Regions from separate parts of the Gilliamella sp. B3172 genome, predicted to be linked through region 2. Evidence: riboswitches for the same ligand, from Rfam matches in the RefSeq annotation. Region 2 holds a riboswitch; the other holds the start of a gene.
The links. Region 2 has a riboswitch for thiamine pyrophosphate ahead of thiM (hydroxyethylthiazole kinase). Riboswitches for the same ligand answer to the same signal wherever they lie in the genome.

Region 1 (8,344 bases), on a different contig from region 2:
TCAACGACTGCTCATTAGCACTCAATTTTAAAGAGGGTTTGATGCCTAATGCAATATTTTGTTCAATGGTTAAATGGCTAAATAAATTATTATGCTGAAATAGCATAGATGTCGGACGTTCGCTCGGTGGCAAATGGGTAACATTTTGCTGATTAAGAATGATATTTCCACATTGAGGATAAACAAAGCCGGCAATAAGATTTAACAGCGTACTTTTACCTGCGCCACTAGGACCAACGACAATCACCCGCTCTTTAGCGGCGATGTTGAAGTCAAAATAGGTTTTGAAATCATCGTGCTGATAACTGATTTGGTTAAGTTCGATCATCATCTATCACAACCAATATACTTAAAGATAAGATTAATAGAAAAGCAGCAGTAACCATACTATCATGATAATAATAATGTGATATTTGCTCGTATAAATAATAAGGTAATGTGATCACCGATTGCCCACCAAACAACGCAATCACACCAAAATCGCCCAACGATAAAATCATCGAAAATGCAAAACTCATCATAATCAATTTTTTTAATGCTTTAAATTCGATTAAATAAAAATGCTTTAAACCGGTAATATTGAGCGATTGGCTAAGCTGCCAGTAACGCAAAGTAACATCATACATGGGTGCGGCAAGATTTTTAAGCACAAAAGGTAATGCCATAAGCCCATTACAAAGCATAACCAACAGACAAATAAACAGCGTATTATCGGCGTAACGAAATAGCAGTAAAAAAAGCCCCGATGCTAAAACCATACTGGGAATAACCAAAATTAACGAGCCGATCATCATTAAATAATTACTCAATTTTGTCTGCTGGAAAACAAGTAAACGGCTATTCGTCCAAAGTAGCGACAAGCCTAACAACATAGCAATCATCGCTGAGCCTAAAGCAATCAAAATGGAGTACATTAACGCTGATAGAAAAGATTGATTAATCGCAGATAAGCGAAAATAATAAATCCCTTCAACCAATACCGTTAGCATCGGAAGAAAAATAAATAGCACACCTACCCAAATGATGATTCTACATAAAAAACCTAAATAACCCGGTATGGCGAGTTGATAATCGGCTTTAACAAATTTTATGCTAAGTTTCTTTTGTTGATTCAATTTTTGCATCAACAAAATAAAAGTTATACAGCACACAATCTGCAACGCTGAAAGCACAACCGCTTGCATAATGTCAAAATCACGGATAGATTGATAGATTGCCACTTCAATTGTGGTAAACTTTGGTCCCCCACCCAGCGCAAGCACAACGGCAAAACTGGAAAAACAAAGCATAAAAATTAATGCTGCCATAGGTAAGATTTGCCGGCGCAACAAAGGCCATTCAATCAGTTTAACAAAGGCAAAATGAGAAAAATTAAGCTGCGCTGCTAACTGTTTATGTTCGACCGGCACACTTATTAACGTTCGATAAAATAAACAGCAGGCATAGGGAAAATTCAAAAAAACATGCGCCAATAAAATACCCTGTAACCCATAAATCGACAGCGAATAAGGTAAATTAAGAGACTGAAAAAAAACCGATATTAGACCCTGCTTGCCATATACCGACAATAGTCCGGTAACAACCACTAGTGTTGGTAAAATAAAGGTGATCGGCATCAGCTTTAATAGCAGTGCTTTGCCTTTAAAATCAACCATTGATAAAGCTTTCGCCATTAATAATGCAAAGCTGATAGATAAAACAGTCGATAACAGTGATTGATAAAACGTTATTGCTAGAATATGTAATAAATAACTATCAAAATAGACAGTTAAATTATCAGACTCTATGGCAAAGCGAACTAGTGCAAAAAGCGCCGTTGCTAATACCATAAAAATAAAACTAGCGGCGCCAATACCTGCCATTAGCGGTTTTAATTTAAACATCAAATTAACCGTTCTATTTGATCACCGCTGATTGCCATTCACGAATCCACGCTTTTTGATGCTTGCTAACTTGTTCTGCATCAAATTCCAGCGGCTTGTCTATCGGTTTAATTTGATCAAAAGCCGGAGGTAAATCAGTTTTGATAATTGGATACATCACATTTTTTTCAGCAAATAAACGTTGCACTTGTGGTGTTAATAGATATTTTAAAAATTGGCGAGCCAATGGAACTTCTTGGCTATATTTGATAATACCGGCTACCTCAACTTGACGATAATGTCCTTCATCAAAAATGGCCGCTACATAGCGATAATCGTTATCATTTAAAATATGTGCAACCGGTGAAGTGTTATAACTCAACACAAAATCAGCTTCGCCTTTCAAAAACATATTGTAAGACTCGCTCCAACCTTTGGTTACTGTAACGGTATTTTTCGCTATTTTTTGCCACGCTATGGCGGCATCATCACCATAAACTTTCTTCATCCAAAAAAGCAATCCTAAACCGGGTGTACTGGTTCTGGGATCTTGATAGATAATTTTCCAATTTGGCTTGTTATCAACTAATTGATGTAAAGATTGAGGTGGATTTTTAATTTTCTCTTTATTATAAATAAAGGCAAAATAACCATAATCATAAGGCATAAAATCTTCATTCCACCAATCGGTATTTAAGTTATCCGGTTTCTCAATTTGATGAGGTATAATGATATCGGCAAATTTAGCTTGTTCTATCAGATTGTTATCTAACCCCAAAATCACATCAGCATTGGTTTTATCACCTTCAAGCCGAATACGATTTAAAATCGATACACCGTCTCCCAATGTTATCACATCAAGTTGACAGTCACACTGCGCCTCAAAACCTTTTTTGATCGCTTCACCGGGACCCCACTGTGACATAAAAGAGTTATAACTATAGACGGTTAAAGTTGGCTGCTCAGCAAAGACAGCGCCGGCAAAGCACAATAAAGGAAAAACAATAGACAATAACAGATTGTGACGAAACATTTTGCCTCCAAAATAGTAAGTAAAAGACAAAAGGTTTGAGCAGATATTATAACTCAAATCCCTCCGCTGGCATGATCCAGTTCAGGTTCGACGGGTTATGTTAGCAAGTTAACATTCTCAGCCCAACTCGGCACCCCGTTGAGAACGATATTAGTTTAGAGGCTCAAGGTTTAATTGTAAATAGTTACCCTTCACTGTTGCCATTCAAATTTCTCTGCCATTTTGGAAGAGACTAACTTAAATTGCCCTTGATTAATCTGATATACCTGTTCTTTATAAAATTCCGGCTTAGGATCTATATATTCATAGTCCTCATCATAATAGTAAGTCACAAACTGTTTTAGGTTTATTGTTAAATCTTCATTGACAGAAAATTGATTAAAACTACTAACATCTTCATAGCGATATTGACTATCTAAAAGCAAAGCATCAATCAATTTACCTTGTTCATCGTAACTATTTAGTTGAATATTTAACATCTGGGTATCAGCTTCACCATAACCATTGTAAATTATCACTTTATAGAGATAATTATCCTGAACAAAGCCACCTACTACGTAATAGCGGATATCTTGTGTAAATCGATCATATCCAAAAGACTCATTTTTAATCGGAAAATTGATTTCTTGCTCATTCAAGAGTTGAGTGAGTTTTGAATACTTGTCCAAAAAGATAGCGTAACCATCATTATCTTTTTTATAGTATTTTATAAATTGTGAAGAAGTTATGGGGAGTTTTAGGTTTGGCACATTGTCGGATGCTTGAGCAAAGGCTAAAGCAGAAAAAAATAAAAATATATTGAAAATTACACTCCATTTAACAAATTTTTGGAACATTTATCGCTCTCTCTATTTATGCAATTTATTTTGAACATAAAGTAATCTATGTCACGCTAATTTACAATAATTTTATCTTATACAAACACGCTGTATTTACTTGTCCTTAACTAATCCCACAGTGACAATTTATCAATTTACCAGTATTATATTGGGCATTTTATTACAATCAATTAGGTTTAGTGTGAATATTCAACAATTATTAATGCAACGCATTTCACAAGCAATGATTATGGCAGGCGCCGATAAAAACAGCGACGCGCTAATCAAACAATCTGCTAAAGTACAATTTGGTGATTATCAAGCTAATGGCATTATGTCTGCCGCTAAAAAGTTAGGCATGCCACCAAGAGAGCTTGCTGAAAAAGTATTGCAACATCTTGATATCAACGATATCGCTGATAAAGTTGAGATTGCCGGCCCTGGCTTTATTAATATCTTTTTAAAAAATAGCTGGATTGCGCAACAAAATGAAATTGCTTTAAGTAGTGATAAATTGAATATTACTTTACCGGCTAAACCACAAACGATAGTTGTTGACTATTCAGCACCGAATGTCGCCAAAGAGATGCATGTAGGACATTTACGTTCAACGATTATTGGTGATGCCACTGTCAGAGTATTAAGTTTTCTAGGTCATAATGTTATACGAGCCAACCATGTCGGTGATTGGGGCACGCAATTCGGTATGCTTATTGCTTACCTTGAAAAGATGCAAAATGAGCATGCCAATGATATGGATTTGTCAGATTTAGAATCATTTTATCGTGCCGCTAAAAAACACTATGACGAAGACCAAGCATTTGCTGAAAAAGCCCGTAATTACGTGGTTAAATTACAAGGTGGTGATGAGTATTGCCGAGAAATGTGGCGAAAACTTGTTGATATCACTATGACACAAAATATAGCAACCTATAAACGTCTTAATGTCACACTATCATTAGAAGATACCATGGGGGAAAGCATCTATAACAGCATGCTACCGGGTATTGTGGCTGATTTAAGACATAAAAAACTGGCGGTTGAAAGTGACGGGGCAATCGTTGTCTTTTTAGATGAATATAAAAACAAAGAAGGCGAGCCAATGGGTGTCATCATCCAAAAACGTGATGGCGGCTACCTGTATGCTACAACCGATATTGCTTGTGTCAAATACCGTTACGAAACATTGCATGCTGACCGTATACTCTATTATACCGATTCACGTCAACACCAACACCTTGAACAAGTTTGGGCAATTGTACACAAAGCTAAATATGTCCCGGAATCACTAAAACTTGAACATCATATGTTTGGTATGATGTTAGGTAAAGACGGAAAACCATTTAAAACTCGTTCGGGCGATACAGTTAAATTAAATGATCTGCTTGATGAAGCGACAGAACGTGCAACCGTTTTAATTCGCAGTAAAAATCCACAATTGACCGAACAAGAGCTGGCGCAAGTGGTTGATGCTGTTGCTATCGGTGCGGTTAAATATGCCGATCTATCAAAAAACCGCACAACCGATTATGTATTTGATTGGGACAATATGTTGTCGTTTGAAGGCAACACCGCACCCTATTTACAATATGCTTACACTCGTGTACTATCAATCTTCAGAAAATCAAACATTAATGAAGATAGCTTAACCGGTACTATCAGTCTTGAAACGGATAAAGAGCGTGCATTAGCTACCCGCTTAATCCAATTCGATGAAACGATATCAACCGTTGCTAATGAAGGCACACCACATGTGCTGTGTGCTTATTTGTACGATATTGCTACACTATTTTCTAGTTTTTATGAACACTGCCCAATCTTATCTGCTGAAAATGAAAGTCTAAAAACCAGCCGTTTAAAACTGGCTTCATTAACAGCAAAAACCCTTAAAACGGGACTTGATATGTTAGGCATTAAAACTGTTGAAAAAATGTAATACTCCTTACCACCGATATAATATCGGTGGTAATTGATCCCTATTCCTTGAGTAACAATTAGACAGCAAGATAAAATGATTGGATTTATTGTTCGGCAACAAAATAAATTAATGGCAATTGTATTAATCTTGCTAACACTCGTTGCAATTCGCTTATTTCCTCATCCTCCTCTATCCGAATCTCTCTCTTTTTCTAAACGTTTTTACGATGATAACAATCAATTAATCAGAATGACCTTAGCCGACGATGACCGGTATCGGCTTTGGACACCACTTGAAGAGATATCGCCAGATATTATTAACGGCTTATTACTGCATGAAGACCAATGGTTTTATTATCATACCGGCTTTAATCCATTTAGCTTAAGCCGAGCATTTTGGCAAACGTTCGTGAGCGGCGGGAATCGACAAGGCGCATCAACCATTACCATGCAACTGGCTCGCATGCACTGGCGATTAAATACCAAAACGATAGGCGGAAAACTCACCCAAATTGCCAGAGCTATCCAGCTAGAATTAATGTATTCCAAACATGATATTTTAGAAGCTTATCTCAACTATGCACCGTTTGGACGAAATATTGAAAGTATCGGGGCGGCATCATTAATTTATTTCAATAAACCGCCTTCAGAAGTCAATCTACCGGAAGCCTTAACGTTAGTTGTGTTACCGCAATCACCAACCTATCGAACTGATCGCAAAACCGGCATAGCTGGCCCGGCACTGATTAAAGCAAGAAACATGCTTTTTCAACGTTGGCAAGAAAAATACCCGGTTGATAGTAATATCGCTGCACTTTTCGATCAAAAATTGGTTTTACGCCAACCGGAAAAACTACCATTTGTCGCGCCTCACTTTGTTAATCAAATCATGCAAGACCATGTCAGTAATGATCTGGAAGTCCACACCACATTAGATAGCCAATTACAAAAAATTATCACCACACAGGTTGAAGCATTTATTGAACGAAACAGCATAAAAGGCATCAATAATGCAGCTGTTATATTAGTTGATACCCAATCAATGGAAATTAAAGCGCTGATCGGGTCTGCTGACTATTTTAATCAAGCCATTGAAGGGCAAGTTAACGGAACGAATGCCAAACGGTCACCCGGTTCAACGCTAAAACCATTTATCTACGCACTTGGTATCGATCAAGGTTTATTGCATCCTCAAACAATCCTTAAAGATGTCGCAACCAATTTTGGTGCCTATACTCCGGAAAACTTCGACCGTAACTTTCGAGGCCCAATTTCTGCAACTGATGCTTTAATTCACAGCCGCAATATCCCCGCTGTGGCTATTGCGCAAAAATTAAAAAAACCCTCTTTTTATGAATTTTTAGTTAATACGCATATACAAAATTTAGCTGATGAAGCGCATTATGGCTTAGCTTTGGTGTTGGGTGGTGGCGAGATAACTGCTCAAGAGTTAGTGAGTCTATATGCAATGTTGGACAACGGTGGTAACTGGCAACCATTAAAATTTATTAAACACGATAATCAAGTGGAGCCAGAACGACAGTTAAGTGAAGAAGCCGCATTTATGACGCTTGATATGCTGAAAAAAAATACTCGTCCACAAGATATACTGAGCAAAATGCAAAAGAAAATGATTCCCGTTGCGTGGAAGACCGGCACCTCGTGGGGATTTCGTGATGCTTGGACTGCCGGCAATTTTGGTCATTATGCCATGGTAGTATGGTTAGGCAATTTTAATAATCAAGGTAACAATGCCTTTGTTGGAATTGATGCAGCAACCCCACTATTTTTTAATATTGTTGACAGCATCAATGCCTATTATCCTAATATACGCAAAGAAAAGCACCGTATACCGCCAAATTTGAAGCGTGTCGATATTTGTTTAACCAGTGGTAACTTAATGACCCAATGGTGTAAAGCAAAAGGTAAAACATGGTTTATTCCAGGCGTATCACCGATTAAACCCGATACCATTTTCAGACCAGTAAGGGTTGATAATCAAACTGGCAAAGCGGTCTGCCCGCCTTATGATATGGAAAATTCGCATATTGAAGTTTTTGAATTTTGGCCGTCAGATTTAGCCGCTATTTTTGCAAAAGCCGGATTACCGAAAAAAACGCCACCGACAACCCAACATTGCCAGACGGTGCAAAGTCTAAATGGCGAACCCCCTAAAATAACTTCACCGCTTAAAAATGTCGTTTATCAGTTTAGACAAAGTAAGCAAAAAAGTGAGCGAATTAGTTTCACAGCCAATAGTGACGGCGATGTTAAAACACTCTATTGGTTTGTTAATGATACCTTCATTGGGCAATCTGAGCCACACACATCACTAAGCTGGATACCAACCCAAAGTGGATCGTTTAAAGTACTTGTACTTGACGACCTGGGAAGAAGTGATTCAAGAACAATTAAAGTAGAACTATTAAATTAAACCTATTTTGCCACGCTTCTTTGCTTTGTCTCAATTTTGCGACACAAAATTACTCGATATCATAATGAGTTAACTATTTTTATCGGTTTCATTACCGATAAGAGTTGATTAAAATTTGATTCCTCACCGTAAAAATCTAAAAAATAATACTTTAACTATATCATTTATTTAAATATTTTTATAATTATAACACTTGCTATTACCCGTGATTTGGTTAGAATTCTTGCAATTTATTGCATAGGTAAAGCGTAACAAACCATGACAAATCACAATTTAGTTA
Region 2 (8,344 bases):
CTTTAATGCAATTGCCAAATTTTCTTCAAAACTACTCAAAAAGAAAATTGACTATTATGCTTATGGCAGTTGTAATAATTCTGTTATTACTTAGCTTAGTCGTATTTCGTCCTTCAACAAATAACGAACCAACTTCATTAACGCCGCCGGTAGTCAATGGCGTTCCACCGGAAGAGCCAAATAGCGTAACCGAGCAGCAACCTAATCCTGCTATTCAACCGCCACAACCGGTTGATAGTCAGACAACTAATGGTAGCTCAAATAGTGCACAGAGCCATGTTACGCAATCTGGCGGCAATGATAATAGCAATAACCCAACACAAGCACCGAATTCGGCTAATGGAGCAAGCACTAGCCAACCGACTACACCGCCAGCTTCATCGCAAACTACGCAGAAGCCTGAGCCTGTTAGTCATAAACCAGAAATTAATACTTCAACAAACTCAGCGATAATTAAAGACGAACACTATGCTGTCCAACTTAGTGCGTCTAAATCAGCTGAGGGATTAAGAAAACTCGTTAAGCAACATAATTTGACCAATTACCAGATTTACGAAACCAAACGTAACAATGAAACTTGGTATATTTTAGTTCAAGGTAATTACGCCACCGCTGATGAAGCGAAAAAGGCGATTAAATCATTACCCGATGCTTTACAAAACGACAAACCATGGATCAAATCTGGTGCAACGATCAATAAAGAAAAAACTGCAAAATAATAAAGGATATCGTTCATTTATCCTGGCAATAACAAAATAGGAGTTTCCGTTGAAGAAGCAGCGAGCCTTTTTAAAATGGGCTGGAGGAAAATATGAGCTCGTAGACACGATTAAGCGATATCTACCACAAGGGGATCAACTCATTGAGCCTTTTGTTGGCGCTGGCTCCGTTTTTTTAAACACCAATTATAAAAGTTATATTTTAGCTGATATCAATCATGACTTAATTGCACTTTATAACTTATTAAAAACAAGTCCTGATAAGTTTATTAGCGATCTTAAATTACTATTTAGTAAGCAAAATAACCAAGCTGATGCATTTTATCAGTTACGAGATGTGTTTAATGGGAGCAAAGATCAGTATATTAGATCGCTTCTGTTTGTCTATTTAAACCGCCACTGTTACAACGGTCTTTGTCGCTATAATAACAGTGGATTATTTAATGTGCCATTTGGACGTTATAAAACAATTTATTTCCCTGAAAAAGAGCTCTATTTTTTTGCTAAAAAAGCGCAAAATGCTGAGTTTATTTGTGCGCCTTATCATGATGTCATGAAACAAGCTAAACATAATTCAGTGATTTATTGCGATCCTCCCTATCTTTCGCCCAATGACTCAGCAGGTTTTACTGCTTACTACTCCAATAATTTTGGATTTGATGAGCATAAGAAATTATCGCAATTAGCCGAAAACATGGCTTATGAGAATAATGTTCCGGTTCTGGTATCTAATCATGATACTGATTATACAAGAACTTTATACAATAAAGCGCGATATCTTTATCGTGCTGAAATGCGTCGCTCAATTAGTTGCGCAGGTGAAGGGCGCAAAAAAATTGATGAAATCTTAGCCTTATATCAAAAGTCATAAAGTGATATTGATAAAGGCTTTATCAGTAGAGGTATGTAATGCAAGAGTTTATTATAGCGCCATCAATACTATCAGCCGATTTTGCCCGTCTTGGCGAAGATACCCAAAAAGTACTTGATGCCGGGGCGGATGTAGTCCATTTTGATGTAATGGATAACCACTTTGTGCCAAATTTAACTATGGGTTCAATGTTCTGCAAGGCACTTCGTGACTATGGAATCAAAGCGCCAATTGATGTGCATTTAATGGCATCGCCGGTTGAAGAGCTGATTGTCTCTTTTGCGAAAGCCGGCGCGACTAACATATCTATTCATCCCGAATCGACCATTCATCTTGATCGCTCATTACAACTTATTAGAGATCATGGTTGTACCGCCGGTTTGGTTTTCAACCCGGCAACACCATTGGATTATTTAGATTATGTCATGGACAAAGTCGATATTATCTTATTAATGGGTGTCAATCCCGGCTTTGGTGGACAATCATTTATCCCCTCAACGCTAAAAAAACTACAACAAGTGAAAAAGCGGATTGTCGAATCGGGGCAAAATATCAGACTTGAAATCGACGGCGGGGTAAAAGTTGAAAACATCGCCGAAATAGCAAAAGCAGGTGCCGATATGTTTGTTGCCGGCTCAGCTATATTTGGTCAACCCGACTATAAAACCGTTATTGATGCCATGCGAAAAGCGTTATCAGGAGTAAAACATGCCTAAACTTGATGATATTCAGGCAATTGCCTTTGATCTCGACGGCACTTTAGTTGACAGTGTGCCCGGACTGGCCTTAGCTGCTAAGCAAATGTTGGCCGACTTAAATCTGCCGACAGTTACCAATGAACAAGTCAAAAATTGGGTGGGTAATGGTATTGATGTTATGCTAGAACGTGTGTTTAAAGCCATTGAGGTAACACCTTCTACAGAATTATTTCATCAAGCAAAAGATCGCTTTAATCAACACTATGACAAAGTCATGGATGCCCAAACAAAACTGTTTCCGCATGTCAAAGAAACGTTAAAAATCCTACACGATAATCACTACCCTTTAGCTTTAGTGACCAATAAACCAGCGCATTTCTTACCTGCACTGCTCAGTTCATTAGGCATTAAAGACTATTTTTCGTTAGTGCTAGGCGGTGGGGATGTGATTAAATTAAAACCGCATCCGGCGCCACTTTATCAAGTTATGGCAACGTTTGGACTATTTAGCTCGCAATTATTATTTGTCGGCGATTCTAAAAATGATATTGATGCGGCAAAAAATGCCAATTGCCCAACAGTTGCATTAAGCTATGGTTATAATTATGGTATATCTATTGCAACCAGTCATCCCGATTTTTTACTGGATGATTTTAAAGATATATTAACTTTATTACCTCAGCCCAAAGCTGACGCAAAAAAATAATTAGCACAAATAATTAGCACAAATAAAGAGAAAACAGATTAGGAATTAATTATGAGTAAACCGATTGTATTTAGTGGCGCTCAGCCATCAGGAGAACTAACACTTGGCAACTACTTAGGCGCTTTAAAAAATTGGGTGGCGTTGCAAAATGAATATGATTGCGTTTACTGTATCGTCAATCAACATGCGATAACGGTACGTCAAGATCCACAAAAACTACGCAAAGCGACGCTCGATACCTTAGCACTCTATTTAGCTTGTGGCATCGATCCGCAAAAAAGTACCATTTTTGTTCAATCACATGTGCCAGCCCATGCCGAACTTGGCTGGGCATTAAACTGCTACACCTACTTTGGCGAGCTGAGCCGTATGACGCAGTTTAAAGATAAATCATCACGCCATAGTGAGAATATTAATGCCGGCTTATTTGATTATCCGGTGCTTATGGCTGCCGATATTTTACTTTATCAAGCTAATTTAGTGCCAGTTGGTGATGATCAAAAACAACATCTTGAGCTATCACGTGATATTGCGATGCGCTTTAATGCGCTTTATGGTGAGATATTTACGGTACCAGAGCCCTTTATTCCGAAAGTCGGTGCAAGAGTGATGTCACTTCAAGAACCGACTAAGAAAATGTCTAAATCAGATGAAAACCGTAACAACGTCATTGGTTTACTTGAAAATCCAAAAGATATTGAGAAAAAAATTAAGCGAGCCATGACCGATTCTGATGAGCCACCGGTTGTACGTTATGATTTAAAAAATAAAGCGGGAGTTTCGAATCTGTTAGATATCTTAACCGGCATCACGGGCAAACCAATAATTGAGCTTGAAAAAGAGTTTGAAGGCAAAATGTACGGCCACTTGAAAACTGAAGTAGCAACACAAGTTATTGATATGTTAACGGCTTTACAAGCTAAATATCACCAATACCGTGACGATGAAACGTACCTGTTTTCAATTATGCGTGAAGGTGCTGATAAAGCACGCTCAAAAGCTGAGCCGACATTGAGAAAAGTGTACGATGCTATCGGTTTTGTATAATAACGATTCGACAGACGACACAAGTCGCGATAAACATTGAACAATATTAATTGGCTTTAGTAAGCAAAAAAGTTGACACTGTAAGCTTTAAAGCCATTTAACTATTATGGGTTAACAATGAAGATTATAATTCTTGGTGCAGGACAAACCGGCAGTGCGCTGGCAGAGTATCTGGTAACCGATAAACAAAACGATGTCACTGTGGTTGATGAAGATCACGAAAAATTGCAATCTTTGCAAGAGCGTTTTGATTTACAAGTCATTGTAGGAAAATCTTCTTATCCACAAGTGTTGGAAAGCGCTGGTGCTGAATCGGCTGATATGCTCGTTGCGGTTACCAATTCTGACGAAGTTAATATGATGGCTTGTCAGATTGGTCATGTCATGTTTAACATTCCGCAAAAAGTCGCCCGTATTCGTGCGCCGGAATACAATGATGAACGATACCCTTTTTTCAATAAAGATTGTATTAATATCGATCACATTATTGCACCAGAAAATTTAATCACAAATCATATCAGTCAATTAATTCAATATCCCGGCGCTCTTCAATTTGCCTCGTTTTATGATAATCGGGTCTGTCTAGTTGCTGTTACTGCATATTATGGTGGCGCTTTAGTCGGTAGTGAACTGTCCGAACTCAAAGAGCATCTCCCGCATGTTGAAGCTCGAGTGGTGGCGATTTATCGCCAAAATCGCTTTATTCGTCCATTAGGCTCTACACTTATTGAAGCCGGTGATATGGTCTACTTTATTACTCCTCCGGTGAATATTAAAGCGGTAACCAGCGAGCTACAACGGTTAGAGAAACCTTACAAACGAATTATAATTAGCGGTGGTGGCGGGGTTGCGGTTGCCTTAGCTAAGCGGTTAGAGAACGACTATCAAGTCAAGTTGATTGAGCGGGATGCGGAACGGGCAGAATTTATTGCTGAACAGTTAGTTAATACCACTGTTTTACATGGTGAATCGTCCGACCAAGAGCTTTTATCGCAAGAACAAGTCGAATTAACTGATCTGTTTATTGCTGTAACCAGCGATGATGAATCAAATATTATGTCTTCAATGCTGGCCAAAAGAATGGGCGCCAAAAAAGTTATTGTGTTAATCCAAAAGCAGGCTTATTTGGAATTGATTAATGATAGTGTGATTGATATTGCTATCTCCCCACAACACGCAACGATTTCAGAGCTACTGAGCCATGTAAGACAAACCGGCGTTGTAAAAGTGATTTCACTTCGACAAGGCGAATCGGAAATTGTCGAAGTGGTGGCTAATGGCACCAATGAGAGCTCCAAACTGGTCGGCAAAAATATCAACGGACTAAAATTACCGTCCGGCGCAACCATTGGGGCTGTTGTTCGTGGTGAAGATGTCATTATCGTCAACACGGATTTAACTATTGAAGATGGCGATCATTTAATTATCTTCCTACCGGAAAGAAAAGTGATAACAGATATCGAAAGATTATTACAATAGCTTGTTTAAAACCGATAGTAAGTTCATAATAACTAAAAAAATTTGACTCGGGGTGTTTTTTGCCTTTTGCAAAAAACTGAGAGTTTACCCGTTGAACCTGATCTGGATCATACCAGCGTAGGGAAGTCTGAGCCACATTGCGCTTAATCTGGCAAATTCTTCCCAATAAATAGATGATAAGGAATGAATATGTCACAAGCCAAAATGTTTGATTTAGCCCAAGCCACTCCCTTTATTAATAACGTCAAACAACAACATCCCCTGGTCCACTGTATAACAAATGATGTAGTACAAAATTTCACTGCCAATGTGTTACTGGCTATTGGCGCATCACCTGCAATGATTGTTGCCAAGCAAGAAGTTGCCGATTTTGTTAGCGTTGCCAGCAGTTTATTGGTTAATATTGGAACAATTGAGGATAATATTGCGCAAAGCATGCTGATTGCTGCAAAGCAGGCACAACAAAGCCAAACACCTTGGGTGCTCGATCCGGTCGCTGTTGGTCCCGCATTGCCTTATCGCACCGCAATAGCTCATCAACTATTGGCATTTAAGCCCACTGCCATTCGCGGTAATGCATCAGAAATTTTGGCATTAAGCGGTGAGCAATCTTGCTCAAACGGGCCTGATAGCCAAGATTCAACCGAACAGGCGCTTGAAGCGGCAAAGCAGTTAGCACAAAAGTATCAAACCATTGTTGCAATGACCGGTGATATTGATTATGTGACTAACGGTCAAATCACATACCGCATTGAAGGCGGTGATATTGCATTGACGAAAGTAACCGGAACCGGTTGCTCACTGTCGGCAATGGTGGCGGCCTTTATCGCTAGCTCAGACGATACGTTATTAGCTTGTGCTTCGGCCTGTTTGATGATGAAAAAAGCGGGTGAACAAGCTAACAAACACCATGGCTTAGGCAGTTATGCCGTATCAATTATCGACAAGCTTTCACTGTTTAATTCACACCATGGATAAGGAAATCTGATGAAAAAACAATTGAATTTGGACTTATATTTAGTTCTCGATCCCTTATTGTGTGGTGGTATTAATGGTATGGTAAACACGACCGAAATTGCTGTTGCTAATGGCGTTACTGCTGTGCAGTTAAGATCTGAGCAAGCGCTAACAGGTAAAGCGTGGTATCATGCCGCCTTAGCACTGAAAACCGCACTAGCCGACACCCCTGTCCCGCTATTTATTAATGACCATATCGATATCGCACTCGCTATTGATGCAGACGGTGTCCATATTGGGCAAAGTGATCTGCCTGTCGATGTTACTCGCCGTTTAATCGGTAAGGATAAATGGTTAGGGTTTTCAGTTTCCAATCAAGAGCAACTTAATGCGGTTGACTGGCAACAAGTCGATTATTTGGGAATTGGTCCAATCTTTCCAACATCAACCAAAAAAGATGCGGCAACAGCTATGGGAATTGAGCTGCTGACTCAACAAGTAAAACTGAAAAAATGCCCTGCTGTAGCCATTGGTGGCATTGATATCAATAATATTAGCCAAGTTATTCAAACAGGTATTGACGGCGTTGCCGTGGTTTCCGCCATTTGTGGACAAAAAAATGTCGCACAGGCAACCGCATCGCTGATTAATAAAATACAACAAGCTCGACAGGAAAAAATATTATGACAACAATCGCCTTAACCATCGCCGGCTCCGACCCAAGTGGTGGTGCTGGTATTCAAGCTGATTTAAAAACATTTTCAGCATTAGGCGCTTATGGGATGTCGGTAATTACTGCTCTCACTGCGCAAAGCACTCAAGGCGTTGATGACGTGCTGGCTATATCGCCACAATTTGTTGAAGCGCAGTTTAATACGTTATATCAGGATATCAACATCGACAGTGTTAAAATCGGTATGTTGATGAACAAAGAGATAGTGTCGACGGTCTATCAGTTATTAAAAAATAACCCTATAAATAACATTGTGCTAGACACCGTTATGGTTGCCAAAGGTGGGCACCGCTTATTAAAATCCGACGCTGTCACTGCAATTCGTGAAAAATTATTGCCACTGGCAACTGTTATCACCCCAAACTTGCCGGAAGCGGCTGCCTTGTTAGATTGTGACGAAGCTAGCAACGAAAATGATATGCTAAAACAGGGGCAAGCGCTGCTTAAATTAGGCTGTCAAGCTGTGCTAATGAAAGGCGGACACTTGCCGGGGCATGAAAGCCCGGATTACTTGATCACACATGATGAAATTATCACTATGTCTTCACCAAGAATTCAAACCAAAAATACCCATGGCACAGGTTGCACCTTATCTGCGGCAATTGCTGCGTTATTACCTCAACGCAGTTTAGCGCAGGCAGTCAAACAAGCGAAAGATTATTTATATGGCGCCATTAGCCATGCTGATGATTTAAGTATCGGAAAAGGTATTGGACCAACGCACCACTTTTACCAATGGTGGTGATCGATTGATAACTGAGGTTTCGGACAAATTAACACTGTTTTTTATTTAACTGAAATTTTGCCCGAAACCGTCATAATTGAAATCATTAAAACTAGTAGGCAATACCAACAAATTCATAACCGGCTTCATTAATCGCAGCAATAGCGGCTTCTTGCGAAATGGTTCCGCCGTCGATATCAACTTCATGTTTAGCTAAATCAACCGTCACTTTAGCCTTTGGATCGATATCGTTAATCGCCTTAGTGATAGCATTAACACAGTGCTGACAACTCATATTATCGACTATTAATTTCATAATTAACCCTCTGTTTTATTGGAAATAACATGGTTTTGTAAATAATTAACCGGCTGAGCGCATAGATTAGCTATTTAACAAAACGCTATGCTAA

Region 1: it holds a riboswitch for thiamine pyrophosphate, as region 2 does, so the genes downstream of both, thiB (thiamine ABC transporter substrate binding subunit) here and thiM (hydroxyethylthiazole kinase) in region 2, are expected to answer to the same signal.

What each region holds. Positions count from the first base shown of each region.
Region 1 is NZ_JAFNOA010000002.1:259,486-267,829, reverse strand. It holds gene thiQ (thiamine ABC transporter ATP-binding protein ThiQ) at 1-328, opposite strand, end outside; gene thiP (thiamine/thiamine pyrophosphate ABC transporter permease) at 315-1,883, opposite strand; gene thiB (thiamine ABC transporter substrate binding subunit) at 1,897-2,895, opposite strand; TPP riboswitch at 2,936-3,043, opposite strand; gene J3U37_RS03910 (hypothetical protein) at 3,087-3,731, opposite strand; gene argS (arginine--tRNA ligase) at 3,916-5,649, shown strand; gene pbpC (penicillin-binding protein 1C) at 5,725-8,064, shown strand.
Region 2 is NZ_JAFNOA010000003.1:221,841-230,184, reverse strand. It holds gene J3U37_RS05730 (SPOR domain-containing protein) at 1-719, shown strand, start outside; gene J3U37_RS05725 (Dam family site-specific DNA-(adenine-N6)-methyltransferase) at 769-1,590, shown strand; gene rpe (ribulose-phosphate 3-epimerase) at 1,629-2,306, shown strand; gene J3U37_RS05715 (phosphoglycolate phosphatase) at 2,299-2,994, shown strand; gene trpS (tryptophan--tRNA ligase) at 3,046-4,041, shown strand; gene trkA (Trk system potassium transporter TrkA) at 4,159-5,520, shown strand; TPP riboswitch at 5,559-5,661, shown strand; gene thiM (hydroxyethylthiazole kinase) at 5,710-6,498, shown strand; gene thiE (thiamine phosphate synthase) at 6,508-7,164, shown strand; gene thiD (bifunctional hydroxymethylpyrimidine kinase/phosphomethylpyrimidine kinase) at 7,161-7,955, shown strand; gene J3U37_RS05685 (heavy-metal-associated domain-containing protein) at 8,047-8,250, opposite strand.